Regions from separate parts of the Halomonas sp. 7T genome, predicted to be linked through region 4. Evidence: predicted binding sites of a transcription regulator. Region 4 holds the regulator's gene; each other region holds the start of a gene.
What was found. Region 4 encodes sigma-54, which starts transcription at its own class of promoters, with help from an activator protein. Its sites were predicted from a motif close to TGGCACNNNNNTTGCTNT; they were not measured.
Positions count from the first base shown of each region.

Region 1: a site for sigma-54 is predicted at 4,805-4,822, ahead of urtA (urea ABC transporter substrate-binding protein). Genes of this name have one in related genera too.
Region 2: a site for sigma-54 is predicted at 1,796-1,813, ahead of LOS15_RS15455 (urease accessory protein UreD). Genes of this name have one in related genera too.
Region 3: a site for sigma-54 is predicted at 4,043-4,060, ahead of LOS15_RS15165 (P-II family nitrogen regulator). Genes of this name have one in related genera too.

Region 1 covers NZ_CP087112.1:3,278,379-3,286,283, forward strand. The annotation lists gene LOS15_RS15385 (sensor histidine kinase) at 1-502, shown strand, start outside; gene LOS15_RS15390 (response regulator) at 536-1,267, shown strand; gene LOS15_RS15395 (Bug family tripartite tricarboxylate transporter substrate binding protein) at 1,447-2,442, shown strand; gene LOS15_RS15400 (tripartite tricarboxylate transporter TctB family protein) at 2,546-3,028, shown strand; gene LOS15_RS15405 (tripartite tricarboxylate transporter permease) at 3,078-4,568, shown strand; gene urtA (urea ABC transporter substrate-binding protein) at 4,951-6,303, shown strand; gene urtB (urea ABC transporter permease subunit UrtB) at 6,405-7,905, shown strand, end outside.
Region 2 covers NZ_CP087112.1:3,290,571-3,297,694, forward strand. The annotation lists gene LOS15_RS15445 (diguanylate cyclase) at 1-1,103, shown strand, start outside; gene LOS15_RS15450 (copper chaperone PCu(A)C) at 1,141-1,668, shown strand; gene LOS15_RS15455 (urease accessory protein UreD) at 1,855-2,739, shown strand; gene LOS15_RS15460 (urease subunit gamma) at 2,767-3,069, shown strand; gene LOS15_RS15465 (urease subunit beta) at 3,134-3,454, shown strand; gene ureC (urease subunit alpha) at 3,451-5,166, shown strand; gene ureE (urease accessory protein UreE) at 5,315-5,857, shown strand; gene LOS15_RS15480 (urease accessory protein UreF) at 5,847-6,530, shown strand; gene ureG (urease accessory protein UreG) at 6,572-7,124, shown strand, end outside.
Region 3 covers NZ_CP087112.1:3,225,885-3,233,789, forward strand. The annotation lists gene LOS15_RS15145 (ATP-binding cassette domain-containing protein) at 1-93, opposite strand, end outside; gene LOS15_RS15150 (TonB-dependent siderophore receptor) at 282-2,483, shown strand; gene fhuF (siderophore-iron reductase FhuF) at 2,480-3,265, opposite strand; gene LOS15_RS15160 (accessory factor UbiK family protein) at 3,413-3,775, opposite strand; gene LOS15_RS15165 (P-II family nitrogen regulator) at 4,124-4,462, shown strand; gene LOS15_RS15170 (ammonium transporter) at 4,523-5,770, shown strand; gene glnK (P-II family nitrogen regulator) at 5,966-6,304, shown strand; gene LOS15_RS15180 (ferredoxin--NADP reductase) at 6,415-7,191, opposite strand; gene LOS15_RS15185 (LysR family transcriptional regulator) at 7,386-7,905, shown strand, end outside.
Region 4 covers NZ_CP087112.1:879,275-887,179, forward strand. The annotation lists gene LOS15_RS03970 (HPr family phosphocarrier protein) at 1-91, opposite strand, end outside; gene rapZ (RNase adapter RapZ) at 148-1,071, opposite strand; gene ptsN (PTS IIA-like nitrogen regulatory protein PtsN) at 1,146-1,616, opposite strand; gene hpf (ribosome hibernation-promoting factor, HPF/YfiA family) at 1,621-1,929, opposite strand; gene LOS15_RS03990 (RNA polymerase factor sigma-54) at 2,017-3,432, opposite strand; gene lptB (LPS export ABC transporter ATP-binding protein) at 3,538-4,287, opposite strand; gene lptA (lipopolysaccharide transport periplasmic protein LptA) at 4,317-4,808, opposite strand; gene lptC (LPS export ABC transporter periplasmic protein LptC) at 4,817-5,389, opposite strand; gene LOS15_RS04010 (KdsC family phosphatase) at 5,389-5,931, opposite strand; gene LOS15_RS04015 (KpsF/GutQ family sugar-phosphate isomerase) at 5,960-6,946, opposite strand; gene LOS15_RS04020 (ATP-binding cassette domain-containing protein) at 7,251-7,905, shown strand, end outside.

The DNA of each region.
Region 1 (7,905 bases), 1.2 Mb from region 4:
AATGAGCTTTTTAATGCGTCACGTGGCCGACGCAGTGCTCAGCGGCATCTTGCTAGGTAAGTTGACGCGAGCACGAGAGCTAGGCGTCGCGCTGGAAATTGATGAGCAGAGCTCGCTCTCTTGCCCGCTGACGGTTACCGGGCAAGAGGTCATGATGAGCGTGGTGGGCAACTTATTAGATAACGCCTGCCATGCCGCACTGAATGGCCCCAACAGGGAGGCACCGAAAGTCCGCTTGTTCTTCACGGATTTGGGCGAACAGCTGTTGATTGAGGTAGAGGATAACGGCTCAGGTGTCCCTAGCGAGCATGCGGTATCGATTTTTCAAGATGGGTTTTCGACCAAAACCGGTAAGCATCGTGGCATTGGTTTAGCACTGGTCGCGCGGCTGTGCCATCAGCACGGCGGCGAGATCACCTTAGAAGAGAGCGAGTTAGGCGGTGCATGCTTTATTGCCGTGCTGGATCGCTCGCTGTGCCATCCAGTAGCCACAACGCCTTAAAATATAATAACGACGCCAGTAAGAGGAAACACGATGTCTGCGACGCAATACGGCATTTTGGTCGTCGAAGACGATTTTCGCATTGCCGATATCCATAAGGCTTTTATTGAGCAGAGCGACGGCTTTTACGTGGTGGGGCTGGCACGTAATGGTAACGAAGCCCAAGCGCTGATGGCCCAGCATGCCGATGCTGTTCAACTCATCTTATTAGATGCTTACTTGCCCGATGTGGAGGGCCTGGAGCTTTTATGGGCCATTCGCCGCGACTATGTGCATGTGGATATCGTCATGGTGACCGCCGCCCGTGAAGTAGAAACCATCAGCGAAGCGCTGCGCGGTGGCGTCTTTGATTATCTGATTAAGCCGATTGAAGCGACGCGTATGACACAAATGCTGACGCGCTTTCGACGCGAGCGAGAGGCATTGGCGAATCGCGCCGAGATGAGTCAAGACGAGCTGGATCAAGTGCTCGCTCGCTTACAGCCCGGTGAGACTCAGCGTCAAGCGGCGCGAACGCTACCTAAGGGCATTGACCGCTTGACCCTGCGCCGTGTGGTGGAAGCGTTGGCCGCCGAGCGCGACTCCCAAACGGCGATGCAGGTAGCGCAAGCGATGGGTGCCAGCCGTTCAACGGCGCGGCGCTATTTGGAGTTTTTAGTGGCTGAACAGGCGGTTAACGCCGAAATCGGCTATGGCGATGTTGGCCGCCCTGAGCGACGCTACCGGCTGCTGGCATCTTCCTCAACCTGGCTAGAGTCACTGTAAACGCGCTGTTATCAAGCGGTCGTGAACAAAATGAACAAAACGCACAAAAAGCACAGTTTGTTATTAATGGGCATAAGCTTGTTGGAGGTGGGGGCGGTCTTCTAACGTTCATGGCGTAACCACAATTGACGCGTGTTAATCACCGCGCATAACAACATAACTGACTGTGGAGAACGCCCATGAACTCGCTTTCCCTTAAGCGTGCCGCTGTATTTGCTTTTCCTTTAGCCGCTCTGGCCATGACGACCAGCGTCCAAGCCGGCGAGTGGACACCTAGCCGTTCGATCGAGTTTGTTGCGCCGGCCAACCCAGGCGGTGGCTGGGATACGCTAGTACGCACCATGTCCCGTGTTATTCAGCAAGAAGCGCTGGCTGATGAAAGCTTTGCCGCCATTAACGTGCCGGGCGGCGGCGGTGCGGTGGCTTGGGCCCAGGTAGCCCGTGATAACGGCAACCCGCATAAACTTTTCGCGACCAGTCCTCCGATGATCTTGGTACCGCTGGCAGGTGCTTCGCGTTACGACCACACCGATTTCACTCCGATTGCGCGCATCAATACCGACTATTCGATTATTTTGGTGGCGGCAGACTCCGAGTACCAAACCCTGGATGATCTTTTCACAGCGCTGAAAGAGAATCCCAGTTTGAGCGTAGGCGGCGGCAGTGCGCCGGGTTCCATGGACCACATCTCGGTGGCTGGCCTTGCTTCCGCGGCGGGTATGGATGCCTCCTCGGTTAACTACATCCCCTTCTCGGGCGGTGGCGACGCCATGACCAACCTCATGGGCGGCCACATCGAGGCAGTGATTGGCGGTGCCGGTGAAGCGGTAGGCCAGCTGGGCGAAGGTAGCCAGCTGCGCGCACTGGGCGTTTCGTCTGAAGCGCGCTTGGGTGGCGGCTTGGCGGAGGTGCCCACTTACCAAGAGCAGGGTTACGACTACACCTTCGATATTTGGCGTGGCGTCATGGGCGCCCCGGAAATGCCGGACGAGGCGGTTGAATACTACGAAACGCTCTTCGCCGAGATGCTCGAAACCAACGCTTGGCGCGAAGCAAGCGACCAGCTGGGCTGGATTGATGCCTACCAGGATAGCGATGCCTTCGCTGCTTTCCTGGATGAGCAGCAAGAGCAGTTCAGCAGCGTATTGACCGACCTGGGTCTGATGCGCCAGTAAGACGCGCTCGCCCCAGCCCCCGGTGGCCTCTCGCCACCGGGTCTTCCGTCTGATACCGCAAGGATCTTGCTATTCAGCAACGACACCTTCGGAGAGCTTTCCCATGACTCGATTCAATACCAACCAATGGCTAGCGCTTGTGTTGTCGTTAGTGGCAGCTGCCTATCTGGCTATGGCCTGGCAAATTCCCAACTTTCCGCTGCCCCGCCCAGTGGATTCTGACCTGTTTCCAAAGGTGTTAGGCGTCTCTTTGCTGTTGCTATCGGCGTGCCTGTTTTTTGAGCGCCCTGGCCCTATTGCGGGAGCCGATCAGATTGATCACGCCGAAACCGAAGGGCCGCTGCTGTTGACGCCTTGGGCGCGGGTAATCGTCACCGCGATCGCCATCGCGGCTTACGCGTTCTTACTCGTACCGCTAGGCTTTGTGCTGGCTTCGACGCTGCTATGTGTAGGCCTAACCGCTTACTACGGCTACCGCCGCCATGGGGTCAATCTGGCAACATCGCTTGGGGTGGTGCTGGCGCTGTATCTGACCATGACGCGGGTAATGGATGTTTACCTACCCACTGGCGTGCTGCCGTTTTAACCCAGCCGCGCTTGCCCCCTGTTCGCGGGTTTAAAAGAGAGACACACCCATGGATGCCTTTAACAATCTAATGTACGGCTTTGGCATCGCGCTTGAGCCTATCAATATCGCGTACGTCTTTGCCGGTGTGTTTGCTGGCACCATTATCGGCATGTTGCCCGGCCTTGGGCCAATCAGCGCGCTGGCGCTAATGATCCCGATTACCTTCGCGATGGAGCCCTCGTCAGGACTGATCCTGATGGCTGGGGTGTATTACGGCGCTATTTTCGGCGGCTCCACTTCGTCTATTTTGCTGAATGCCCCTGGCGTGGCGGGAACCGTCGCCACTTCGTTTGACGGCTACCCGATGGCTAAGCAGGGGCTGGCCGGTAAGGCGCTGGCGATTGCCGCTTACTCCTCCTTTGTGGGCGGTACTATCTCCGTTGTTTTTCTGATGTTGATTGCGCCGCTGCTCTCCAAGGTCGCGGTAAGCTTTGGCCCCGCTGAGTACTTTGCGCTGATGGTGCTGGGCTTAACCGCCGTTGTGTCACTCTCCGATAAGTCGCTCGTTAAAGGCTTAATCGCCGCCGTTATCGGAGTAATGATCTCGATCATCGGGATTGATATGCAAACCGGTACCGAACGCTTTACCTTTGGCTCTATTCACCTGCTCGACGGCGTCGATTTCCTAGTCGTCGCGTTGGGCATCTTCGCGTTAGCCGAAGTGTTCTACATGCTGCTGCGCGGAGGCGGTGGTAAAGAAGCGCCGCGTAATGCCATTGGCTCCTTGAGGTTGACCCGCAGTGAAGTGAAGCAGATTGCCGGGCCGGTTAGCCGCAGTTCAGTCTTAGGCTTCTTTACCGGTGTGCTGCCAGGGGCTGGCGCGACCATCGGTTCGTTTCTTGGCTATAGCATGGAAAAACGCATTGCTAAAGATGGCGATACGTTTGGTAAAGGCAACATTAAGGGCGTTGCCGCGCCGGAAGCGGCGAATAATGCGGCGTGTACCGGCTCGTTTGTACCGTTGTTAACCTTGGGTGTGCCGGGTTCGGGGACCACCGCCGTGCTGCTTGGCGCGCTGTTAGTAATGGGAGTAAACCCTGGCCCGATGATGCTTGAGCAGCGCCCGGATGTGTTCTGGGGCGTGGTCGCCAGTATGTATATCGGCAATATTTTCCTGCTGGTGCTTAACCTGCCGTTGATTCCGCTGATCGCCAAGATTCTCGATCTGCCCAAGCCGTTGCTGCTATCACTGATTTTGATCTTCTGCATGATCGGCGTTTACGGCATGAGTTTCAGCGTTTTCGACCTGTTGCTGCTGCTTGGCTTTGGTTTGGTGGGCCTAGGGATGCGCTTGTTCGGATTCCCCGCTGCGCCGCTGATTTTGGCGCTGATTTTAGGCAACATTATGGAAGAGTCCATGCGCCGTGCGCTGCAGATCTCTGGCGGTGATTGGACGACCTTTATCGACAAGCCGATTTCCCTGTCACTACTGGTGATTGCGGTACTGTCACTTGGGTTACCGCTGCTGAAGAAGCGCCGCAAGCGTCTAGCGGTTTAATTGCCGTTCGTTTGGTAGAGGCTCAGCGCCCTAGCCCTGCTAGGGCGCTTTTTTACGGTTTTCGGGTGAGAGTCATCGCGAGTGCTTTTTTGGTGCAGGGTGCTCTCTGGGTGCATTTAAGCCGTGCATGAACGATGTGCCAGCGCGCTACCTTAGTGCGTAAACGGCGGTCGGATAATTTTTAACATTATTCTAAGTGTTTGATATTTAAATTATTAAATTCTTTTGCTCCAGTGTGGCGCACCCCTTGCAGGTGTTGGTCACCACTTTCGTGGGCGTGCTAAAGCGCACTCATGCCGGAAGCAGCAAGGCGTAACGGCAGAGGGGTTAGCACGCAGCCAACATACCGAGCCCCACTCATAAGGGGCGCAAGGAGGTTCACGTGACCACACTGCAGCGCAAGACACACCCTCGCACCCTTGGCCGTTTTACCACTGCCTTAATTGCCGCCGCCGTTATGGGGGCCAGTGCTCAGGCCATCGCCCAAGAAGACGACCCGATCAAGGTTGGTATCCTTCACTCACTTTCCGGCACCATGGCAATCAGTGAGACCGTTCTCAAAGACACCGTCGAGATGCTTATTGAGCAACAAAATGAAGCGGGTGGCTTGCTGGGCCGCCAGCTTGAAGCGGTGGTGGTGGATCCCGCCTCTAACTGGCCGCTATTTGCCGAGCGTGCTCGGGAGCTACTGGCGCAAGAAGAGGTCGACGTGATCTTCGGCAACTGGACCTCTGTTTCCCGTAAGGCGGTACTGCCGGTGGTGGAAGAGCTTAACGGCCTGTTGTTCTACCCAGTGCAGTATGAAGGCGAAGAGTCCTCGGAAAACGTCTTCTACACCGGTGCCGCCCCCAACCAGCAGGCGATTCCTGCGGTTGAGTATCTGATTAATCAAGTCGGAATCGAGCGCTTTGCGCTGGTCGGCACCGATTATGTCTATCCGCGCACCACTAACCGCATCCTCGAAGCCTTCCTCAAAGATGAGCATGGCATCGCTGATGAAGACATCATGGTCAACTACACGCCGTTCGGCCACTCTGATTGGCAGAACATCGTGTCAGAAATCCGCCGCTTTGGTGAAGAGGGTAAACCCACGGCGGTCATCTCAACGATTAACGGCGATGCCAACGTACCGTTTTACACCGAGCTTTCTAACCAAGGCATTGATGCGGCGGATATTCCAGTCATCGCCTTCTCAGTGGGCGAGCAGGAACTCACCGGCATTGATACGGGCCCGCTAGTGGGTCACTTGGCAGCCTGGAACTACTTTATGAGCGTCGATACTGACGCAAACTACGACTTTATCGACGCCTGGATTGAGTACACCGGCGACGAAATGGCAGTCACCAACGATCCTATGGAAGCCCACTACATCGGCTTTAATATGTGGGCGGAAGCGGTGCGTAAAGCGGGCACTACCGACGTGGATGCAGTGAAAGACGCGATTATCGGTGTCACCGTACCGAATCTCTCCGGCGGCTATGCGGCCATGATGCCCAACCACCACATCACCAAGCCGGTGCTGATTGGTGAAGTTCAAGACAACGGCCAGTTCGATATCGTCTGGCAAACTCCTTCTACAGTGGCAGGCGATGCGTGGTCTGACTACCTGCCTGGCTCGCGTGATTTGATCGCCGACTGGCGTGCACCTATGCGCTGCGGCAACTTCAACGTGGTGAACGGCTCATGTGGTGGCAGCACCGCAGCAGAAGAAGCCGAAGCTGCTCTCGCTGAGTAAATGATGATCCCTCGCTGCTTGGCTGAACGCTGAGTGGTGGGGGAGCACGCTACCTCCCTTTTTTAGATTCCTGTTTCTAATATAACCAAAGGAAGAACCCCATGAGGCGTTTCCTTTCCTTAGGAGTACTGTGTCTAGGAGCACTGTGCCTGCTGTTGTTAAGCGTCACAGCCACCGCCCAGGCACAAACAAGCGCCGCCACCGTGGAGGCTGATGACGCAGCGGCACTTGAGCTACTCAAAGCGCTGGACGTGCGCTCCTATCCAGCCAAAGGCGAAGCGATTATCGCTATTTTGCAAAGCGATGATGAGCGCGCGCGTGATTGGCTACAGTCCTTGCTGGATGGGCGTTTGCAGCGCACGGACGACGGCCGCTTTGTGGTGGTGCTCGACAATCAAGGGCGCGACTGGCCAGTGGCGGATGCCTTAACCGGTGAACCGCTGGGAGAAATGTCTCGGCGTGATTTAGATCGTATCGGTATCAACAATGCGCTGCGTAATCAGTTACGTAGCGCTATTGCCGTGGTGGATCTGTATTCGCCCAACGTTGAGCGCCGTCGTACGTCAGCCAGCCGACTGCTGGGTGAGGTTGACGAATCACTGGCCGAATCGCTTGGTGAACTGATCGCTGAGGAAGAAGACGCTGAGGTAACGCGCAGGCTGACCCAGGCGCTGGCGATTTACCAAGTCGAAAGCGGCGAGCTGGAAGGCGTTGAAACGCTACGAGGCAGCTTGCATCCGCGGGTTCGCGTCGCGCTTAGCCGGGCAGCGAATGACGATGACCCCATTGTAGCCGATGCCGCTAATGAAGCGCTGATCAGTATTGAGCAGAATCTTAAAATTAATCGTGGCCTAGAAACGCTCTATTTTGGTTTGAGTCTCGGCTCGGTGTTGGTGTTGGCAGCGATTGGCCTGGCCATTACCTTTGGCGTGATGGGCGTTATCAATATGGCCCACGGCGAGCTGATCATGCTGGGCGCTTATACCACCTGGATGATGCAGCAACTGTTGCCCGGCCAGCCGGGGCTGGCGCTGGTCCTGTCGATCCCCGCGGGCTTTATGGTCGCCGCGCTAGCCGGTGTGGCGATTGAGCGTGGTGTTATCCAGTTCCTGAAGGGCCGCCCGCTGGAAACCCTGCTGGCCACATTCGGTGTTAGCCTGATTTTACAACAGCTGGTGCGAACGGTGATTTCACCGCAGAACCGCTCCGTTGTGACACCGGAGTGGATGAGCGGCTCGCTGGTGATTAACGATGCGCTGTCGTTAACGCTCAACCGCATGTACGTGCTTGGTTTTGCGCTGGTGGTGTTCGCTGCGCTGATGTTAATTATGCGCCGCACCCGCTTAGGGCTTGAAGTGCGTGCCGTCACGCAGAACCGCGCCATGGCGCGTTCTATGGGTATTCGCGCGACCCGGGTGGATATCATGACCTTTGCGCTGGGTTCTGGCGTGGCGGGCTTGGCGGGCGTGGCGCTGTCACAGCTCACTAACGTAGGCCCCAACCTGGGCCAGAACTACATCATCGACTCCTTCATGGTGGTGGTGTTTGGCGGCGTGGGTAACCTGTGGGGCACGCTGGTGGCGGGGCTTTCGCTGGGGATTA
Region 2 (7,124 bases), 1.2 Mb from region 4:
CGCTGGTCGTGCATCAGGAGAAAGTGGGCCAGGTGCACGCGCGTATCGATATTCCCGTTAACTTGGTACTTAACGGCGCGCGACAGCTTAAGCAGGCAATCTATCAGCAGATTAACGCCTCTTTTGAAAGCCCGCTGTCGTCGGGTGCTGCGTCGGTCTATGTCTCTAACCATATTGATATGGCCATGGAGATTATGAGTCATGCCTACTCCGTTGCCAGCGACCGCAATGCACGCACGGAAGAGGCGTATAAGCTCTTCTCGCTGACCCAGAGCATTGGGGACGAACGCGAACGGCAGCGTTCAGCGCTGCTGGATTGGGAAAATACGCTGATGTTTGCCGTGGCCGCCCAGCAAGGCGTCGCCACCTTTCCTCGGCTGGCCAGCTCCGAATTTGGCCTATGGTACTTTCATAAAGCGTGTCATGCGTTTGAGGGCGCGCCGGAAATCAAGACCATTTCGCGGCATATTTATCACGTAGATGATGAGTGGTTAAGGGCGCTGGGCAGCGACGATATCCATTCACGGCTACAGGCGTTGAGCGATATTCGCAATGCGGCGCGCACTATCCTTATGCTGTTGGATGACGTGTTAGAGCGTGCGTCGGGATTAGAAGCGGGGCGCGATAGCTTAACCCGGCTGCTTAATCGGAAGTTCCTTTCCGTGGTGCTGAATCGGGAAGTTGAAATAGCACGCAATTCAGAAAAGCGCTTTGCACTATTAATGGTAGATATCGACCACTTCAAGTCGATCAATGACACTCATGGTCACGATGCGGGCGACAGCGTACTGCAGCAGGTGGCTAGCATTCTTGACCGCTCCACCCGTGGAGGCGATTACGTTTTTCGCATGGGCGGTGAAGAGTTTCTCATTGTGTTAGTGGATACCGACCTCGAAGGTAGCCGATTGTTTGCTGAGCGCTTGCGGCAAGCGGTGGCTAAAGAGTCGATGCTGGCAACGGCCGATACGCTGCTCAATGTGACCGTCAGTGTTGGGGTGACACTCCACGATGGCCACCCGGACTATTTGCGCTCGCTGCAGCGCGCCGACCAAGCCCTCTACCAAGCCAAGCGCGGCGGGCGAAATCAGGTAGTGACCGGCTAATCAGCTCTTTTAAGGAAAGCACTTAAGGAAAAGCACTATGTTGCGTACTGCACTGTTAACAACGCTGTTATTGACCAGCACAGCGCTGCTTGCCAACCAGCACGGCCAAGATGATGGCGCATCAAGCCATACGCTACCTATTGAGGCCGCCACGCCCTGGACGCGGGCAACGCCGCCAGGGGCCGGGGCGGGAGGAGGCTTTGTCACCCTGACCAACCGTAGTTCGACCGATGACCGCCTAGTGGGGGCCACCTCACCACTTACCGAGCGCGTTGAACTGCATACCATGGAGATGGATGGCGACGTGATGCGTATGTCTCACCTGCCGGATGGCATTGAGCTGCCCGCAGGCGATACGGTTACGCTGGCGCCGGGCGGCTTACACCTGATGTTTATGGAGCTGGGTTCCCCCATCGTTGAGGGAGAGCCTGTGCCTGTCACGCTTGAGTTTCAAAACGCTGAGAGCATTCACGTAGAGCTTGAGGTATTGGCACCGGGAGCATCGCCAGAGGGAGCTGAACACGCTCACTCGCATGCTGAACAGTCTGGGCACATGCACCACTAATCGTTACGTAATATCGTGGTGCAGGCGGCGTTCTGGTGCATTTTTATGGTGCAAAAATGCCGCAGGCATCGTGCTGGTTGCCCCATTAACTGCTTTTACGGTCGCATATTTAGGCCTTTCACCATTTTGGCGCACTCTTTGCATTAAATGGGGAAAGGCTTATCAAAAAGGATGCGACCGCTTCCCATGCTTCTGTGCGAATCCGTAACACCGCGCGCTGGCTCCGGCCACCGGTTCGACCAAGACCGCCACTGGGCGGCATCCCTGGCGCTGCGCTTCGCCCATCGCGACGGCATCACCCGGCTGACCCAAGCGCGTCACCAAGGGCCGCTGCGGGTTCAACGCCCGTTTTACCCTGAAGGCAGCACAGAAGCCTGCCATGTCTACGTGCTGCACCCGCCAGGTGGCTTGGTCAGTGGTGATGCGCTCACGATTCGCGCTGACATCGAGCGCGGTGCCCACGCGCTGCTCACCACGCCTGCGGCGAACAAGCTGTATAAAGCGGACAGCCAGGGCGTCGCCTGGAGCCAACACACTGAACTGAACGTGGAAGATGGTGGCATCCTCGAATGGCTACCCCAGGAAACGATCGCCTTTGATGGCTCCAAGGGCACTCAGCGAACGCACATTGCGTTGCATGGCAGCGCCCGTTGCCTGGGCTGGGAAATCATGGCTCTAGGCCGTCCCGCCAGTGAACTTCCTTATGTAACAGGCCGCATTGAGCAGCACTTTCGCCTAACCCTGGATGGCAAGCCGCTGTGGCTGGAACGCCAGCCGCTAGACCCACTGCATCCGCGTTTTGCGGGGCGCTGGGGGCAGGGCGGCGCCACGGTGCAAGCCACGCTGTGGGCGGTGGGTTTAGAAGATGCCGGTGGGACGATTGATGAACTACGCGAGGCGCTGCCGGATAACCCGCGTTGGGCCGTCACCGTTCGTCATGGCGTACTGCTGCTGCGCTACCTTGGAAACTCTCGTAATGAAGCCTGGGCGCTATGTGAGCAGGCCTGGCATTTACTGCGCCCGCGCTGGATTGCGCGTGAGGCCCATACACCGCGCATTTGGTTAACCTAATTCGATGCACTGCCGGAGATTCGACCCATGGAGCTGACCCCACGAGACAAAGATAAGCTGCTGCTGTTTTCTGCCGCCCAGCTTGCCGAGCGCCGCAAAGCTCGCGGCCTAAAACTCAACTACCCCGAAGCCGTCGCGCTAATCAGCTTCGAAATTATCGAAGGCGCCCGTGACGGTAGAAGCGTCGCCGATCTAATGAGCTACGGCCGCGAGATTCTCACCCGTGACGACGTGATGAACGGCGTGGCGGAAATGGTGGATGAAGTGCAGGTGGAGGCTACGTTCCCTGATGGAACCAAGCTGGTCACCGTACACACCCCCATCACTTAAAACGGGCGGCGCTCAATCCGTGTTAAATCCTGGCGCTGACAAATTGAAAAAGGGGAGAACCATCATGATTCCCGGTGAGTATCAGTTAAAAGACGGTGATATTGAGCTATGCGTGGGCCGCGAGCGGATTAGCGTCGAAGTGGCCAATACCGGCGACCGCCCCATTCAGATTGGCTCCCACTACCACTTTGCCGAAGCCAACCCTGCGCTGGTATTTGATCGCAGTAAAGCGTGTGGTTTTCGTTTAGATGTCGCAGCGGGCACCGCGATTCGCTTTGAGCCTGGCCAGACCCGCGAGGTCACACTGATTCCGTTTGTCGGCAAGCGCGAAATCTACGGCTTCCGTGGCGATGTGATGGGTGCGCTCGATGGAGATAAACAATGAAACCGGTTAACAAAATCAGTCGGCAAGCCTACGCCGACATGTACGGCCCCACGGTGGGCGACCGCGTGCGCCTGGGGGATACCGAGCTATGGATCGAAGTGGAGAAAGACGCCACCCACTACGGCGACGAGGTGAAGTTCGGCGGCGGCAAGGTGATTCGCGACGGCATGGGGCAAAGCCAACGCAATGACGCTACGGTCATGGATACGGTGATTACTAATGCACTGATTTTAGACTGGTGGGGCATCGTTAAAGCCGATGTCGGCCTGCAGGGCGGGCGCATTGCCGCCATTGGCAAGGCAGGCAACCCCGACGTACAGCCCGATGTAGAGATTGTGATTGGCCCTGGCACTGAAGTTATCTCAGGCGAAGGCAAGATTCTCACCGCTGGCGGTATCGACGCGCATATCCACTTTATCTGCCCCCAACAGGTGGAAGAAGCGCTCATGAGCGGCGTCACCACCATGCTGGGCGGCGGCACTGGCCCGGCGACGGGCTCCAACGCCACCACCTGTACCCCCGGCGCTTGGCACATTGGCAAGATGCTCCAGGCGGTAGATGACCTGCCGATGAACATTGGCCTGCTCGGCAAAGGCAACGCCAGCCTGCCTGAAGCATTGGAAGCGCAGCTAGAAGCCGGTGCAATGGGGCTGAAGCTTCACGAAGACTGGGGCACCACGCCTGCGTCTATCGATAATTGCTTAAGCGTTGCCGAACGATACGATGTACAGATCGCCATCCACACCGATACGCTCAACGAATCCGGCTTTGTGGAAGACACCCTGGCGGCGTTCAAAGAGCGCGGTATTCACACCTATCACACCGAAGGGGCTGGGGGCGGTCACGCACCGGATATCCTCACCGCCTGCTCAAAAGAGTACGTGCTGCCATCTTCTACCAACCCGACGCGGCCTTATACGGTGAACACCATCGACGAGCATCTAGATATGTTGATGGTCTGCCACCACCTGGACCCTAATATTCCCGAAGACGTGGCCTTTGCCGATTCGCGTATTCGCCGCGAAACCATCGCCGCCGAGGATATCCTCCACGACCTGGGCGTGATCTCGATGATCGCCTCCGACTCCCAGGCCATGGGCCGCGTGGGCGAAGTAGTCTGCCGCACCTGGCAAACCGCCCACAAAATGAAAGTGCAGCGTGGCCTGCTGCCGGAAGATGAAGCGTTAGGGGCTGATAACCTGCGTGCCAAGCGCTATATCGCCAAATACACCATTAACCCTGCCATTACCCACGGCATTGCCCATGAGGTAGGTTCTATCGAAGTGGGTAAGCTGGCTGATTTAGTGCTCTGGAAACCGGCGTTTTTTGGCGTAAAGCCCTCGCTGATTTTAAAGGGTGGCATGATTGCGGCAGCGCCCATGGGCGACCCCAATGCCTCTATTCCCACGCCGCAGCCAGTGCATTACCGCCACATGTTTGGTGCCTTTGGGCGGGCCACCAGCCAGATCCGGCTCAATTTTGTTAGCCAGGCCGCGATTGATGCGGGAATTAAGGATCGCCTGGGCCTGCATAGCACCTTAGCAGCCTGTAAAAACGTACGGGGCGTGCGCAAAAAAGATATGAAGCTCAACGACGCCTGCCCAGAGCTGACGGTTGACCCACAAACCTACGAAGTGCGCTGCGACGGCGAACTGCTCACCTGTGAGCCCGCCACCGAGCTGCCGCTAGCGCAGCGGTATCACTTGTTTTGATTGAGTTATTGTCCGGGGCGCCGGGGGTAGGCCTACGAGAGGGCGCTGTAAATACGTCCCTGTAAGCTACTTTTGCCATCCATGGTAAAAGACCCTCTCTACGGCCTACCCCCGGCTCAGCCTTCATGGATCGAGAAAGGATAAGAGCATGCTTAAATTAATTGAGCGCTTAGGGCCGATAGACGAAAGCGCCGCCAGCGACACGCTGACACTGCCCTTCGAGCTACGCATTCGAGGCCGTTTGAAAGCCGAAAGTGACAGCGGCCAGCCGCTGGGGCTGTTTCTGGATCGCGGTCCCGTGCTGCGCGATGGCGAAGGCTTAAAAGCTGAAAGTGGCGAGGTAGTGCGCATACGTGCCGCTATTGAGCCTGTGGTGACTGCGCGAGTAAGCACAGGCTTACCCCTGGCGAGGCTTGCTTACCACCTTGGCAACCGCCATGTGCAGCTGGCGCTGGGCGAAGACGAAAAGGGCGGCTGGGTGCGCTTCCCCCCCGACCATGTGCTAGAAGAACTGGCGGAATTGCTGGGAGCTGAGCTTGAGCATCACAACGCCACCTTCGACCCAGAGCCGGGGGCCTATAACCAAGTAGGTGGCGGCGGGCATTCTCACGGACATTCTCATGGACACTCCCACGACCATGAGCACCCACATGATCATTCACACGCTCATGAGCACCACCATGCCCACTGAGCAGCCATCAGACCTCGCCCTGTTAGGGCTGATGCAGCTGGTCAGCCCCGCACTGCCCATCGGTGCCTTTGCGTTTTCCCAAGGGTTGGAAAGTGCCTTTGAGCTGGGCTGGGTCAGCGATGAGCAAAGTCTGGCGGTGTGGCTTTCTGGCGTGCTGGAAGACGGCCTAACCCGCTGTGAGCTGCCGCTGATTGCACGCTTATACTCCGCCTTTGAGCAACAGGACAGTGCCGTCGTTGCGCAATGGGATGAGTGGCTGGCCGCCACCCGAGAAACCGCTGAACTGGCCGCCGAGGATAGCCGCTTGGGCGCTTCGCTCAAGCGCTTGCTGGGCAGCCTGGACTTATTGCCACATGAGACCTTACTGCCGGCTCATGCCGGCTACGTCACCCTATTTAGCTATGCCGCCCACATGCGCGGCGTATCCAAGCGTCAGGCGCTTTTAGGGTTTGGCTGGGCGTGGCTGGAAAACCAGCTGGCGGTGGCCTGCAAAGCACTGCCCCTGGGCCACACCGCCGCCCAACGCGTGATTGAACAGCTGCGCGGGGAGCTGGTGGCCGCCGTCGACCAGGCGTTGTTGCTCGACGATGATGGCCTTGGCCCCGTATTGCCCGGCGTGGCGCTGGCAAGTGCGCTGCATGAAACGCAATATTCACGCTTGTTTAGAAGCTAAACGCTTAGCTATTTTAAAAGCTTATCTATTAGGAGAGAACAATGACGCACTGTTTACGCGTAGGCGTGGGTGGCCCGGTGGGTTCCGGTAAAACCGCACTGCTCAAGCAGCTCTGTTCAGCGCTAAGGGATTACTACGACATCGCCGTCGTGACCAATGATATTTATACCCGCGAAGATGCCGATTTTTTGCTCAAACACGATGCCCTGCCTGCCGACCGCATACTCGGCGTGGAAACCGGCGGCTGCCCGCACACGGCGATTCGTGAAGATGCCTCGATGAACCTAGCAGCGATTGATGAGCTGCACGCCCGCCATCCAAAACTTGAGCTAGTGTTGGTGGAGTCCGGTGGTGACAACCTGTCGGCCACTTTCAGCCCCGAGCTTTCCGATCTCACGCTGTACGTGATCGACGTTTCCGCAGGCGATAAGATCCCCCGTAAAGGCGGGCCAGGCATTACCAAATCAGACCTACTGATTATCAACAAAATTGATATTGCCGAGCAGGTGCACGCGTCTCTTGAGGTGATGGAGCGCGACTCGAAGAAAATGCGTGGCGAGCGTCCCTTTGTGTTTACCAACCTCTACGATGGCG
Region 3 (7,905 bases), 1.3 Mb from region 4:
GCCGCATACCTGGCCGGGTAAGAAGGTAGTGGTAGTGGCGTGCAGCAGCGCTTTATTGGCAACCTGAAAGCCTGCGGCGTTCACTTCAAACATGGTGCCTCTCCCGCCCATGGACTCAGCGATAGGTAAATACATCAGCAGGAGCGAATTCTAAACAAATATAAATATTTATCAAACTCATTATTGTTTGGGAATTATTATCGTTGAAGCTTTGCATGATAGTGATTACCATTTGCCTCTGTAAAATATCCCATAACGATACCTAAAGAGGCGTACGTCTCATGCTTGATCCTTTGCTCAAAGCTTCCCCATTACCCCCTCAGGCAACACCCCGTAAACCGCTGGTCAGCGCTATTCAGCATGCCCTGTTGATGTCAGCGGCTGGCTGTTTTGCCTTCGGTGCTTCGCCACTGTTCGCCCAGGAGGACACCGCCGCGCTAGACACAGTCACCGTTCAGGCTGAAGCCCTTTCGGTGGTTACTGAGGGCACAGAAAGTTACCGTACTCCCCTTACCAGCACTGCCACACGTCTTGATCTGACGCCCCGTGAAACACCCCAGTCCGTGTCGACAGTGACGCGTGCCCAACTAGATGACTTTCAGCTAGAAACCATCAATGACGCGCTCGAAAGCGTGCCTGGCGTAACGGTTGAGCGCTTGGAAACTGATCGTACTTACTACTCTGCGCGTGGCTTTGAGGTCTCTAACTTTCAAGTCGACGGCCTGCGTGTGCCGATGCCTTATAACAATGTTCATGGTGATATGGACACCGCGATTTACGACCGCATCGAAGTGGTGCGTGGGGCTACTGGGTTGATGTCTGGTTCAGGCAACCCGGCCGCGACGGTTAATTTTGTGCGCAAGCGTCCCACGGAAACGCCCCAAGCCTCTATCGCGGGCACGCTGGGGTCATGGGATCATCGCCGTTTGGACGTGGATGTTTCTGGGCCGATGGATAATGCCGGTCGTATTCGTGGGCGGCTTGTTGCGTCGGGGATGCAGAGTGACTCGTACCTGGATCGGCTCAGTCGAGAGCGAGGGCTGCTCTATGGCGTGGTAGAAGCCGATGTGACGGATAGCACTCAACTGGCCGTGGGGCATACCTGGCAGCAGAACAATTCTGACGGCAATATGTGGGGGTCACTGCCTAGCTACGATTCGGCGGGCAACCCGACTAACTATGCACGTAGTACATCTTCAGCGCCGGAATGGTCCTACTGGGACGTCGAAACTCATCGCAGTTTTGTTGAACTCACTCAGCAGCTCACCGATACGTGGTCGTTGAAAGGGACGGTGACGCACCTGGATATGCGCTCTGACACTCAGCTGTTCTATATTTATGGCGCGCCGGATGCGGCCAGTGGACAAATCGACAGTAGTCAATTGACCTTGAGCCAGTACGAGCGTCATCTAGAGCAGTGGGTAGCGGATCTGCATGCTAAAGGTAATGTGGAGGCGTTTGGACGTACGCATCAGCTTATGACGGGCATCGACTGGAGCCAGAGCCGCAACCAGCAGGAGTCGCGCTATCCCGCCACGTCCGCCTCGACATCGCTCCCTTGGCTTGATGAATGGGATGGTCGTTATCCTGAGCCTTCTAGCTGGGCGGCGACGCCTGCCTCCGTTGGCGATGCCACTATTAAAGAGCGCAGTATTTACGGGGCTGCTCAGCTGGATCTCGCCGACCGCTGGACGGGCGTTGCCGGTACTCGGGTAAGTTGGTTTGATACCACGGGGGAGCAGTACGGGACCTCTCAAGCGACCGAAGCGAATGGGGTGGTCACGCCTTACCTGGGGGTGATTTATGATGTGACCGATAACGCATCGCTCTACGCCAGCTATACCGAGATTTTCTCCCCGCAGACCGAAACGAACCGCAGCGGTGAGTACCTCGATCCTATCGATGGTAAGGCGCACGAAGTCGGTATTAAGGCAGATATGTTCAATGGCGGTGCCGATGCGTCGCTCGCCATGTTCCGTATCGAACAGGATAACGTGGCTCAGCCAGACGGCACGCTGCCTGATGGTACCTCCGTGTATGTGGGGGGTAACGGCATCACCAGTGAAGGCGTTGAGGCGACAATCGCAGGTGAGCTAGCCCCAGGCTGGCAAGCGAGCATCGGCTATACCTACCTTGAAGTGGAGGATGCTGACGGTAATGCCGCCAACACCTATATTCCCCGCAACATGGTGAGGGCTTCTACCAGTTATCGCCCAGCCAATATGGATCAGCTTAAAGTGGGCGCTCGGCTGCGCTGGCAGGATGCGATTGAACGCGAGCAGGACTTAGCTGAAGGTAAAACGCGCCAAGACGCCTATGCGCTGGTCGACTTAATGGCTAGCTACGACTTTAGCGAGCGGTTAACCGGCTCGCTGAACATTAATAACGTCACGGATGAGAAATACCACACCAGCCTCAAGTGGGATCAAAGCTTTTATGGCGCACCGCGGCATGTGATGGCCAATATTACCTGGCGTTATTAAACGCGCTGTTTGCTGCCCTCTTTACGTCCACGCCCGTGCACCGCGCGGGCTTTTTTTGTGTCGGCTTTTTCGTGGCGACGCTTGCAAGCAATCGGGCAGTTATCGCAATAGCCAAGCGCTGGAATACGATAGCGCAAGCAGCACAGGCGCCGCTTGCGTTTACCATCGGCGCCCACACTAACCGGTTGATAGAGCGGGTTTAGTTGGCCATCTGGGCGCTGGCGTTGAGTTAAAATGGCATGGGCTTCAGCCAGACGCTGCGGCTCGACGCTGGGGTGCGCGGCAAACACGTCGGTGAAGTAATCAAAGTAAGTGCCGGCATTATTCCAAAACACCCGAGGGGATACGCCGGAGAGTGAGGCCAGTGTCGCAATAACAGAGGTAAGGTGTGCGTCTATCAATAGGGAGAAAACGGCAAAAGGCTCGCTGGTTTGTGGCGCACTGCCCTCGTGGGCAAAATGCAGGCGTTCGGTACGGCGGCTGTCGGAGAGATGCAGTGCCACTTGATTAAGGGCTAAGGGAAGCTGGCGACTTAGCAGAAGATGCGCGGCCAGCGCTGGTGCAATCACGGCGCTGAAATGCCACCGCGACCACAGCGAGGCGCTGGCTTTTAGGTCGTCGCTGTTTAAATCAGCCGCACCAAAATGCAGCACATGCTGGCGTAGTTGTGCGGCGTCGGACAGCGCTTCGCCTGGTAATAGCGGCGTTGGGGGCCGTGGCCCGAAAGAGGGCGCAGTGAATGCGCTAAGGGCATCTTGATAGAGCCACTGCAGTGACGACATCGGCACTCCTTGAGCAACACAGGCAACGATTTGCCGTGCGCTACAGTAGCAGGAGAGGCACAGTTGTCAATGATTGTGATTATCATTTTCATCACAAGGCGGCGGTAAGCGTCTCAGCGCACTACCGCCGTGGTGAAGCGCTAGCAGTTACTCTTCGGAAGCGTTTGGCTTCTCAGCAGTGCTTGGTTGAACAGGCTTGGTCGTGTCAGTGTGCTCAGGTGTCGGCGGGGCCTCGGCTTCAAGCGGCGTGGTGTTGTTTGCCACAGAGGCTTCCACTGCTGCTTCAAGGCTAGCCACTTGACGCTCCAGGGCTTCAACGCGGGAGCGCGTGCGCTGCAATACATCCATCAAAATATCAAAGTCTTCCCGTGAGACTAGCTCCAGCCTGTCAAAGGCACCACGTACTACCTGCTGCACGCCTTTTTGAATATCTTCCGGGGCTTGAGACGCGTTCTGCAAACGATCCCCAATTTGCTGGGCTAAACGGCTGATGCGATCTTGAGGCGCCATTGCTCTCTCCTTAAATGACCACGCATAAATGGTTACTGCTTACCAATAAGGATACGCAACCCACCGTCGATGCGCATGTTTCGTTTGCAAATTAGCGTCTGGCCACTCTTGATCGACGCGATGCATCGAAATGAAGCGCCTCGCATTTATTAATGTTCATTTATGGTGCAAGTGACCAAGCAGCGGCGGCTGCTAAGTCTTCCTTGCCGCCGGGTGCGCTGCGTTTTTATAAAACAAACTGCTGACTTATAAGAAAAAAAGCGTGGGTGGCACGGTATGCGCATTAACGGGATAAGGCGTTAATTCGGGCGGCGTTGCCGCTACCTCATCCAGCAGGGGAGAACCGGGATGAAACTCATCACCGCTATCATCAAACCATTCAAACTTGACGACGTTCGTGAAGCGCTCGCCGATAACGGCGTTCAGGGCATCACGGTGACGGAAGTAAAAGGCTTCGGTCGTCAAAAGGGGCATACCGAGCTGTATCGTGGCGCGGAGTATGTTGTCGATTTCTTACCCAAAGTAAAAGTAGAAGTTGCTGTCGATGATGCGCGCCTTGAAAGCGTTCTAGATGCGATTTGTAGCGCGGCGAACAGCGGCAAAATCGGCGACGGCAAGGTGTTTGTAACGCCATTAGACGATGTGATCCGTATTCGTACCGGAGAGCGCGGCGCTGACGCTGTGTAAACAAGGCTCTCTGGTCTGTTTTTTACGTATAACTTCTCTTAAAGCAACGGGGAACACCTCATGAATGAGTTAGCTGATTTGAGCTATGCGCTCGATACGTTTTACTTCTTGATTTGCGGCGTGCTGGTCATGTGGATGGCTGCTGGCTTCTCAATGCTTGAAGCTGGTTTGGTGCGTTCGAAAAACACCGCCGAAATTCTGACCAAAAATATCGCGCTGTTTGCCATTGCCTGCACCATGTACCTGCTGGTGGGCTATTACATTATGTATTCCAGCAGCGCGGGGGGCTTCCTGCCCAATCTAGGCTTCTTAATTGGCGCTGAAAACAGCGTGGATGCGGTCACCGCAGGCGGCGACGATGCGCCTTACTACTCCATGCGTTCTGACTTTTTCTTCCAGGTCGTGTTTGTCGCCACTGCGATGTCGATTGTCTCGGGTGCGGTTGCCGAGCGTATGAAACTGTGGGCGTTCCTGGCCTTTGCGGTGGTGATGACCGCCTTTATCTATCCGGTGTCTGGTTACTGGACCTGGGGCGGCGGCTGGTTGTCTGAGGTCGGCTACTCTGATTACGCGGGTTCTGGCATTGTACACATGGCCGGTGCTGCCGCTGCTTTAGCCGGTGTACTGGTGCTTGGCCCACGTAAAGGTAAGTACGGTAAAGATGGTTCTATCCACGCGATTCCAGGCGCCAATATGCCGCTGGCAACGCTGGGTACCTTTATTCTGTGGATGGGCTGGTTTGGCTTCAACGGTGGTTCGGAGCTGAAAATGTCCGACATCAGCTCTGCTAACAACGTTGCCCAGGTATTTGTTAACACCAATGCGGCGGCGGCGGGTGGTGTGCTTGCTGCGCTGATTCTCGCCAAGCTGTGGTTCCGTAAAGCGGATCTCACCATGGCGCTTAACGGTGCCCTGGCCGGTCTGGTTGCGATTACCGCTGATCCGCTGTCGCCTTCTGCGCTTGGTGCGGCGGTTATTGGTGCAGTGGGCGGCTTGATTGTTGTCGTGGCTATCGTCTCGCTGGACAAGCTGAAGCTTGATGATCCGGTCGGTGCGATCTCGGTACACGGCGTGGTAGGCATCTGGGGCGTACTGGCGGTGCCGTTAACCAATGGCGATGCTTCTTTCGGCGCACAGCTGATCGGTATTGTGGGTATCTTTGGTTGGGTATTCATCGCAAGCATGGCGGTATGGCTGGTACTGAAAGCCATCATGGGGATTCGCGTTAGCGAAGAAGAAGAGTACGAAGGTGTCGATATCGCAGAGTGCGGTCTTGAAGCCTACCCCGAGTTTAGCGTGAAGAAATAAGCATCAGCATCCTTACGCTAGCCAGGCCTCCCCATGTGGGAGGCCTGTTTGCTTGAGGGCATTCTTTCCATCCATTGGCGTTGATTTTTTATTCTCTGCCGGTAGCGGTGTATGCTTAATAGCAACGGGTGATGGGCTTTAACACAGTGGCCCGCCAACCTTCGACAATAGGCCACCAAGCTAGAGGATGTCGCAATGAAATTGATCTCAGCCATTATCAAGCCGTTTAAGCTTGATGACGTACGCGAATCGCTCTCTGATATCGGCGTGCAGGGCATTACGGTAACGGAAGTAAAGGGCTTTGGCCGTCAGAAAGGGCACACAGAGCTATATCGCGGTGCAGAGTACGTAGTGGATTTTCTGCCCAAGGTGAAATTAGAAGTGGCGGTTGATGATGATATGGCCGAACAGGTCATTGACGCGATCACCCAGGTCGCCAATACCGGCAAAATTGGCGATGGTAAGATTTTTGTCATGCCGCTGGAGCAGGTGATTCGTATCCGTACCGGTGAAACCGGTAAAGACGCGGTTTAACCGCGACGGGTGCTCAGCCGCCTAAGATTATCAAAACGCCCCGCTAAACAGCTTGTTTAGCGGGGCGTTTCATTTCACGTAACGGCGCCTAGCACGACGATGACGGGGCGTTACTTTTCAACGAATGCACGCTCAATCACGTAATCGCCCGGCTCGCCCATCCGCGGGGAGATGTTCAGGCCCAGCTCGTCGAGCAGTGCGCTGGTGTCGTCGAGCATGGCAGGGCTTCCGCAAATCATTGCGCGGTCTTGGCGCGGATCAATCGGCGGAAGGCCGGTATCTTCAAACAGCTTGCCACTGCGGATATGGTCGGTTAGGCGACCCATGGTGTGGAACTCTTCACGGGTGACCGTGGGGTAGTACACCAGCTTCTCAGCGATCTCTTCGCCCAGATATTCGTGAGCAGGCAGCTCTTTGGTGATGAAGTCGGCGTAGGCCAATTCAGACACTTCACGCACGCCGTGAATCAGTACCACTTTCTCAAACCGCTCATACACTTCAGGGTCTTGGATCAGGCTCATAAATGGTGCAAGACCGGTGCCGGTGGAGAGCATGTAAAGGTTACGACCCGGCAGCAGGTCGTCGCATACCAGCGTGCCGGTGGGCTTGCGGCTGACCATGATCTGATCGCCCACTTTTAAGTGCTGTAGGCGTGAGGTGAGCGGGCCATCGGGCACTTTAATGCTGAAGAATTCCAGGTGGTCTTCGTAGTTGGGGCTGGCAATAGAGTAAGCGCGCATCAGCGGTTTGCCGTTGACTTCCAAACCGATCATCACAAACTGGCCGTTCTTAAAGCGCAGGCTGCGTTCGCGAGTGGTGCGAAAGCTAAACAGCGTATCGTTCCAGTGGTGAACGCTGAGAACTTCTTCCAGGGCAAACTTGCTCATGCTAACTCCTTCAGTGGACAAAGGGCCTAAGCCTTATCTGGCATATTCTAAAAAAGAATAAAATATAGCTAAATATGATGCTGCTAATTCTAAATAAAGGGTGGTATATCTGTTAAGCAAATTATCTTGATAACGCTTATCTTTAAAATAGATATAGCGTTTTTCGCCGATCACTCTACAGATAGGTTCTGGTCATGCACTACACCTTGCGCCAGCTAGAAGTCTTCGTGGCCGTCGCTCAGCACGAAAGTGTTTCCCATGCAGCGCGTGCCCTTGCGATGTCCCAATCGGCGACCAGTACGTCACTCGCGGAGCTGGAGCGCCAATTCGACTGCCAGCTTCTCGACCGTATGGGAAAGCGGTTGAAGCTTAATGCACTAGGCTTTCAACTACTGCCGAAAGCGGTAGCCTTGCTGGATAGAGCGGAAGAGGTAGAAGAGCTGCTGCGCGGCCAGCAGGGCGTGGGGTCGTTAGAGGTGGGCGCAACGCTGACCATTGGCAACTATCTCGCCACGCTGTTGATCAGCGATTTCATGCAGCGCTACCCCGGCAGCCGCGTGCGCCTAGCGGTGCGCAATACGCGTCATATCATCGAAGGCGTGCGCCAGCACTCGCTGGATTTGGGGCTGATTGAAGGGCAGTGCGATGATGAGATGATTATCAGCCAGCCCTGGGTGGAGGATGAACTGTGCGTGTTCTGCTCGCCGCGTCACC
Region 4 (7,905 bases):
CGGAATACTGCTGCCCACACTGGACTAGCTTAGTCGCCGCTCGCGCGTGTAAGCCGCGCTGATTGGTAAGGGTTAACGTTCGTTCTGGCACCCTGGTTCCTTTTTGCCGAGTGGTGTCGTCTTTGTTGGTGACGTACGCTTTAGACGTTATGGTTGATCATGTTTGATCAATTCTGAAGAGAGTTGCTTCGCTGGTTGCTCGCTAAGCGTGTATTGAAGTCCCAGTTCTCTGTGCCTTAGCTGCACTTCCCCTATGTTTTTTACGAGCCTTTGTGCAAGTTCTTCCACCATATAAACAGAGCGGTGTTGGCCGCCGGTGCAGCCAATGGCGACGGTCATATAGCTTCTCTGACTATTTTGGTAGGCAGGTAGCCACTTCTCTAGCCAGCTATAAATATCGCTACTCATTGCATCGACGATAGGATAGCTGTTGAGAAATGCCACAATCTTTGCATCTCGGCCGGTATATTGTCGTAATGTCGGGTCCCAATAAGGGTTAGGTAAACAGCGAACATCAAAAACAATATCGGCATCTAGGGGGACACCACGCTTATAGCCAAAGGACTCAAACGTAAGGGTGAGGCTATCACTATGCTGATGGGCAACTTGGTCAGTAATGCGGCGGCGTAAATCGTGCACTGACAAGCGAGAAGTGTCGATCATCAGATCAGCAAGGTCACGGATCTCTAACAGCGTTTCTTCTTCTTTATTGATCGCTTCCTCTAGCGTCATATCGCTATCACGAGTTAACGGATGGCGGCGCCGAGTGGCGGAGTAGCGTTCTAGTAAAACTCTGGCATCAGTCGTCAGGTAAATGACCTGGAAGCGAATATCCCGCTGCTTGAGCTCTTCAAGCAAAGATGGCAGTTGCTCAAGGGCAGTGGGCAAGTTACGGGCATCGATACTCACCGCTAAATGTGTACGCCCACCCTGAGCGCGCAGCTCGTCAACGAGAGAGCCAAGCAGCATGGCGGGTAAGTTGTCGATGGCGTAATAGCCTAGATCTTCTAGCGCTTGTAAGGCGATAGATTTACCGGATCCGGAACGGCCGCTAATGATCACCAGTTGCATAGATTTTCTCTTGGGCTGCCAAAAATAAGTGGGGCTTCAACAAAAAAGTCAGCAGCTAGCGTCGAAGTAGATGCTTAATGCGCGGTTTTTTCACGAATTTTAGAGGTGATAAGCTCAAGAAGCTCACGCTGGCTTTCGCTTTTGCGCAATTGCTGGCGCGTATCGGCCTCATTCATGATGGTGGCAACTTGCCCAAGCAACGCTAGGTGAGTGTCGTCGGCCTCTTCTGGTACTAATAAAACGAAGACCAAATCGACTGGATCTCCGTCGATAGCATCAAAATCGACCGGTTCAGCAAGTTTTAAAAAGCCAGCGATAGGCGCGGTGCAGTGCGGGCTTCGCGCATGGGGGATGGCAACACCGTTGCCTATCCCCGTGCTTCCCAGGCGCTCGCGACCGATTAAACGGCTAAAAACTTCCTGGCTATCAAGGCTAGGGGTATTTTGAGCAATAAAGGTGCTGAAAAATTCCAGCACCCTTTTTTTGCTGCCCCCGGGCACGTCGTAAAGAATGCGCTCCGGGGGAAGTATGGTTTCCAACGTCATTGAATTAACGCACGCCAGCGCCTTGGGCGCGAGCTTGTGCTTTTTCCTTGTGTTTAACGAGTTGACGGTCGATTTTGTCTGCTAAAGCGTCAATAGCAGCATACATATCATTGTCTAGCGCCTCGGCATGCAGGTCAGCCCCTGCTGCATGCAGCGTGCAGGCAGCTTGTTGGCGCTCTTTTTCAACAGATAAGGTCACTTGTACTGTCGTAATGTTGTCGTAATGTCGCTCAACGCGCGCTAGTTTTTCGTTGACGTAGTCACGCAAGGCGTCAGTCAGTTCTACATGATGACCAGTGATGTTTACTTGCATTGACGTGCTCCTTATCCATGGGACTGTACTTCGATTGTAACCCTTTTTGCGCTATTGCAAAGCCCTATAGCGGTGTTTCCTTGTTCGCTAACGTAAACGGCGCCGTTCACTGGAGGAGGGAATGCCCATTGACTCTCGATATTTAGCGACTGTGCGCCGCGCAACACTGATACCACCTGTTTCCAAAAGCGCTACCAAACGGCTGTCGGAGAGCGGCTTGCCGGGCGGCTCCTCTTGAACCAACTTCTTAATCCGTGCGCGGATGGCGGTGCTGGAGTGGCTATCGCCACCTTCCTGGCCGCTCACCTGGCTGGAGAAGAAATATTTAAGTTCAAATACGCCGCGAGGCGTATGAATATACTTTTGGGTGGTCACCCTGGAAATCGTGGATTCATGCATTTCCACGGCCTCGGCGATATCCGCTAGGATTAACGGCTTCATTGCCTCTTCGCCATGCTCTAAAAAGCCAATCTGGCGCGTGATAATTTCACGGCCCACCCGCAGCAGCGTGTCATTACGGCTGGAAAGGCTTTTAATCAGCCAGCGGGCTTCCTGCAGGTGCTCTTTAAGAAACTGGTTGTCTTGGCTTTTATCTGCACGCTTGATGAGGCTGGCGTAGTCTGGCTGAATGCGCAGCTTTGGCAATGCTTCCGGATTAAGTTCTAAGTGCCACCCTTCGTTGTCATGCCGTACGACTAAGTCTGGGGTTATGTAGCTATCGTCGCTATCGCCATAGGCACTGCCGGGACGCGGGTCAAGGCTACGAATAAGGCGAATAACGTCATCAAGCTGTTCATTGTCTAGACTCAACCGCCGCTTAAGCAGTCGTAGATCGTCTTTGCCTAACGCTTCAAGAAACTGGCGCACCAACCGTTTAGCGGGCACTAGAAACGGGGTTTCCTCTGGGAGTGTGGCGAGTTGAAGCATGAGGCACTCGCGTAAATCCCGTGCAAAAACTCCCGTGGGTTCGAATTGCTGCAAGCGCAACAGGGTATTTTCGACTTCACGCTGGCTTAGGCTATCGAGGCCCTGCGCTTTCAAGCCCTCACGGATATCGTTAAGCGGCTGGGTGAGGTAGCCGTTGGCATCTAGAGCGTCGATTAAGCTTTCGGCAATGGCGTGCTCTCGAGGCGAGAAGTCGGTCATAGCCAACTGCCAAAGGAGGTGGCCATGAAGGCTTTGGCCCGCTGCTTGACGCTCAAAGTCAGGCCCTTCGCTGGCACCGCCTACGCTGCCCATATCTTGGTAGGTATCTGACCAGTCACTATCAACAGACAGTTCGTTGGGGATGCTTTCGGCCCATTCTGTTTCTGGTGTTTCGGTGACTGCCTGCTCGCCAAATTCATCCTCTTGTTCCAACATGGGATTAGCATCGAGCGCTTGCTGAATTTCTTGCCGCAGATCGAGTGTGGAGAGCTGAAGCAGCGCAATTGCCTGCTGCAGCTGAGGTGTCATGGTGAGCTGTGTGCCGATACGCAGTTGAAGAGAAGCTTTCATGACCATCTGAGAACCACTCGTTAATCAGAAAGCTCCACCCTAGTGCGAGTTATCCTCTGGCGCAAGTGCAATAAGCATGCCATGAAAAGTAATTAGTCGGTAGACGCTTGTTTATAGGCGGAAATCAGCCCCAAGGTAAACATCGCGTACCTTCTGATTGTCGAGAATGGATTGCGGGTCGCCGCTGGCAATGATTTGGCCATCGCCGACGATATAGGCAATATCGCAGATATCAAGCGTATCCCGAACGTTATGGTCGGTGATGAGTACACCGATATGGCGCTGTTTGAGCGCACGTATAATCGTTTTGATATCACCAACGGAAATAGGGTCTACCCCTGCGAACGGCTCATCTAGCAGAATAAATGCAGGCTCTGTGGCCAGTGATCGGGCAATTTCAACGCGCCGACGTTCGCCACCGGATAGGCTCATGCCTAAATTGTCGCGGATATGAGTAATATGAAAATCCTCAAGCAACGACTCTAGGCGCTGTTCTCGCGTATCGCGATCGAGCTCCTTTCGAGTTTCAAGGATCGCCATGATGTTATCGGCAACGGAAAGCTTACGAAAAATAGAGGCTTCCTGGGGTAAATAGCCAATGCCTGCAATGGCCCTTTCATGCATGGGCGCACGAGTGAGGTCTAAATCATCGATACCCACGTTGCCAGCATCGGACTTTACCAGACCGACGATCATGTAAAACGACGTGGTTTTACCCGCACCGTTTGGGCCTAGCAGTCCTACAACGCTGCCTTGGGTAATTTCTAAGTTAATATCCTTAACTACGCGGCGGCGCTTGTAGCTTTTCGCCAAATGATGCGCGTAGAGCGTTTTTACCGGAGCAGCGTCGCTGGTTGCCATGGAGCTGGGGGTTGTCACAAATGAACTCCCTATTGCGAGGGCTGTAGGGTCATGCGTATGCGCTGAGACTCGCTTCCATCAACATCAGAGCGCGCCTGAACGACTTCTCGGTCGATGAAGTACTCTAGGCGTCCCCCTTGGAAACGGTCGCCTCGCTGAGTGAGCTCTGCTTGATCGATGAGCTCAACCCGGCGTTCAGCGACATGATAGATAATGCGGCGTGCCCAGCCTTCCATGGGTGTCTCTTCATCTTCAAGCTGATTACGCAGGTAAGCGCGCTCGCCTGTCGCGGTAGCTCGAGCGAGCTCGCCAGCATCATTACGCTGAATCTCGACGCGTTCTCCGCGAAGCTGCATTTCGCCCTGGCGGATGTTGACATTGCCGCTATAGACCGCCGTACCTGCGCGCTGGTCAAGATCTAAACGGTCAGCTTCAACTTCAACAGGGGCTTGTGTTGTTTGGGCAGCCGCCGAGAGCGGCACCGCTAAGGCTAAAAGCGCGATGCGGATTAAAGCGTTCATAGCGACTCCTAAGGCGCTTGAGTGGCGGGCGGATGGGTGCCCCGCACATTATCAGTTAATCGAACCTGGCTCGTGTCAAGCCACATATCCATACGTAAGGCACTGATTTGCTGCGGTGGCTGCTGAAGCAGTACCGGTGCCTCGCTCCATGCATGGCGAGTCATGCCGTTATAGTGTAATGACTCTGTATCCAGCTGCCAGCCTTCATCGGGTGCCAGCAGCCTTGCCGAACCCGTTAACGTGAGTGCGTGTGTGTCCGTATTGAGCGTGCCAGCGTTGGCGGTGGCTAGCCATTCCCTCTGTTCACTATCAAATATTGTCGCTCTGGGCGAGGTGGCTTGCGTTATGGCTTGCTGGGGCGTGTGAACTAGATAGGGCGTTATCAGCGATTGTTGAATCGCCCCGGTTTCGCCAAATAGGGTGATTTCAGCGTTTTCTAGCACATGCCCCGGCTCTTCGGCTTGAGCCTCAGGGTCTGGTGTGATGTCTTGTGGGCCGCGGGGGTCTATCCACACCAGCAGGGTACCCAGAGCTACCACCATCCCGGTCAGCCAGACGCGCTTTTTAACCCGTAGCGCCATTACGAATGCCTGTGCAAATAGGTGTCCATCACGGCATCCCAGTGGCCTTGGGACATCAGCAGCGTATCGCAGATCTCACGCACTGCGCCGTGTCCACCTAAGCGGTCGGTAATCCAATCCGCGTGGGTGTGCATGTAGTCAGGCGCATTGGGAACGGTAATGCCCACCCCAGAGCGCTTAATAGGTGCTAAATCTGGCAGATCGTCGCCGCAGTAGGCAACTTGCTCTAACGTGATATCCAGGCGCTGGCAGAGTGCTTTCAGCGTGACAAGTTTGTCTTCGCACCCTTGGTAGACATGCGTGATACCTAGCGACGCCGCGCGCTGGCTGACCATGGAAGAGTCTCGGCCGGTAATCAGCGCTACATGAATGCCTACGCGTTTTAATAGCTTTAGGCCGTGGCCGTCCTGGGTGTGAAACGCTTTAATTTCAATGCCGTCCGCTTGGAAGTAAAGGCGTCCATCCGTCAATATGCCATCGACATCTAGGGCCAGTAGACGAACACGACGAATGCGGTCAAGTAGAGCATCAGGTAGGGCCATAGAGCCTCCTTCAAGTGTTGAATGGCGATTAAATTACGCCGCTGGATAAAAGGTCATGCATATGTAGGGCGCCAATCGGCCGCTGCTGATCATCGACCACGGCGAGTGCGGTGATGCGGCTTTCCTCCATAATTCGGACTGCTTCTGCCGCCAGTATGTCTGGCCCAATGCGCTTGCCGGGCCGTGTCATGACCTCATCGACACAGATCTTTCGCAGGTCATGAAACTGATCGAGCGTGCGGCGTAGGTCGCCGTCTGTAAATACGCCGACTAAACGCCCTTCGCTATCGACAACGCAGGTGAAGCCTAAGCCTTGCCGAGTGATTTCCAGCAGGGCATCTCGTAACGGACTGCCCAGCGCCACTTGAGGCAGGCGAGCGCCATCATGCATAACGTCTCTTACGCGCAGTAGCAAGCGTTTGCCTAAGCTACCGCCCGGATGAGAGAGCGCGAAGTCTTCAGCGGTGAAACCGCGAGCTTCTAAAAGCGCGACGGCCAGCGCATCCCCGAGGGCGAGTGCTGCAGTGGTTGAGCTGGTAGGCGCCAGGTCAAGCGGGCAGGCTTCCCGTTCAACGCCACTGTCGAGGTGAGCATCGGCATGTTTGGCAAGCGTCGAACCGGGGCGGCCGGTCATACTCACCAGGGGAATGCCGAGCCTTTTAAGCAGTGGAAGAAGCGCAGTGACTTCAGCCGTTTCGCCAGAGTTGGAGAGGGCTAGTACCACATCGGTACGAGTGATCATACCAAGGTCGCCATGGCTAGCTTCGCCAGGGTGAACAAAAAAAGCAGGCGTGCCAGTGCTAGCAAGGGTGGCCGCTAGCTTGCCAGCAATATGACCAGATTTTCCCATACCGGTGACCACGACTCGGCCTTGGCAGGCAAGTATTAATTGACAGGCATGGTCGAAGCCCTCGTCAAGCTTTGCCTGAAGGCCCCCAATGGCGGCTTGCTCAATTTGCAGGGTGCGCAGTGCACTTTCACGCAGCTGGCTGGGGGTCGAGGGGGGCTTGCGCATGGTGCTGATCGTCTCTTTAACGTTTAGACATGAGTAAGCAAGAATAACATCTCGTTGCGCTTTAGAGGTAAAGCGCTTCATCGCTAAGTTGCTTAAAATAGTGAGATAGCCAAGTGCACAACATTGGGTTGCCGACAACCTGTGCGGCGGTTACTGCACGCTGTCACTAAAGATAGTGTTAGGATACGATGTTCGATAACATTTAGAAAACACTGTTTCTTTAACATTAAGTTTTCACTATGCAGTGCGCGGTGCTCTTATACTAATCCGCTATGATGCGGCGGCTTTGAAGGTTAATCAGCCTATGACAGATGTTCCCTTCATAGAAATTGAAGATTTGTACTTCTCCCGAGGAGAGCACGATATTTTCCGGGGGGTCAATATGACGATTCTGCGGGGAAAGGTGACGGCCATTATGGGGCCCAGCGGCACGGGTAAAACGACGCTGCTTAAGCTGATTGGCGGCCAGCTGACCCCTGACCGTGGGCGAGTGTTGATTGATGGTCAAGACGTTCATCGTCTGTCGCGGAAAGCCCTGTTTGCGCTGCGTAAGCGTATGGGGATGCTGTTTCAGAGTGGCGCGCTCTTTTCTGACCTTGATGTGTTTGAAAATGTGGCATTTCCCCTGCGGGTTCATACTGACTTACCCGATGCGATGATTCGTGACTTGGTGCTGCTCAAGCTGCAGGCCGTGGGGCTTCGCGGGGCGCGTCAGCTTTCGCCTGCAGAGCTTTCGGGGGGGATGGCGCGGCGTGTGGCTCTAGCCCGCGCGGTGGCGCTCGACCCTGAGTTGATCCTCTATGATGAGCCGTTTGTAGGGCAAGATCCGATCTCCATGGGCGTATTGGTGCAGCTGATCAAACGACTGAATCAGGCATTGTCGCTCACATCAGTGGTGGTCTCTCACGATATAAAAGAGACGCTAAGTATTGCTGATTATCTCTATTTGATTGCCGATG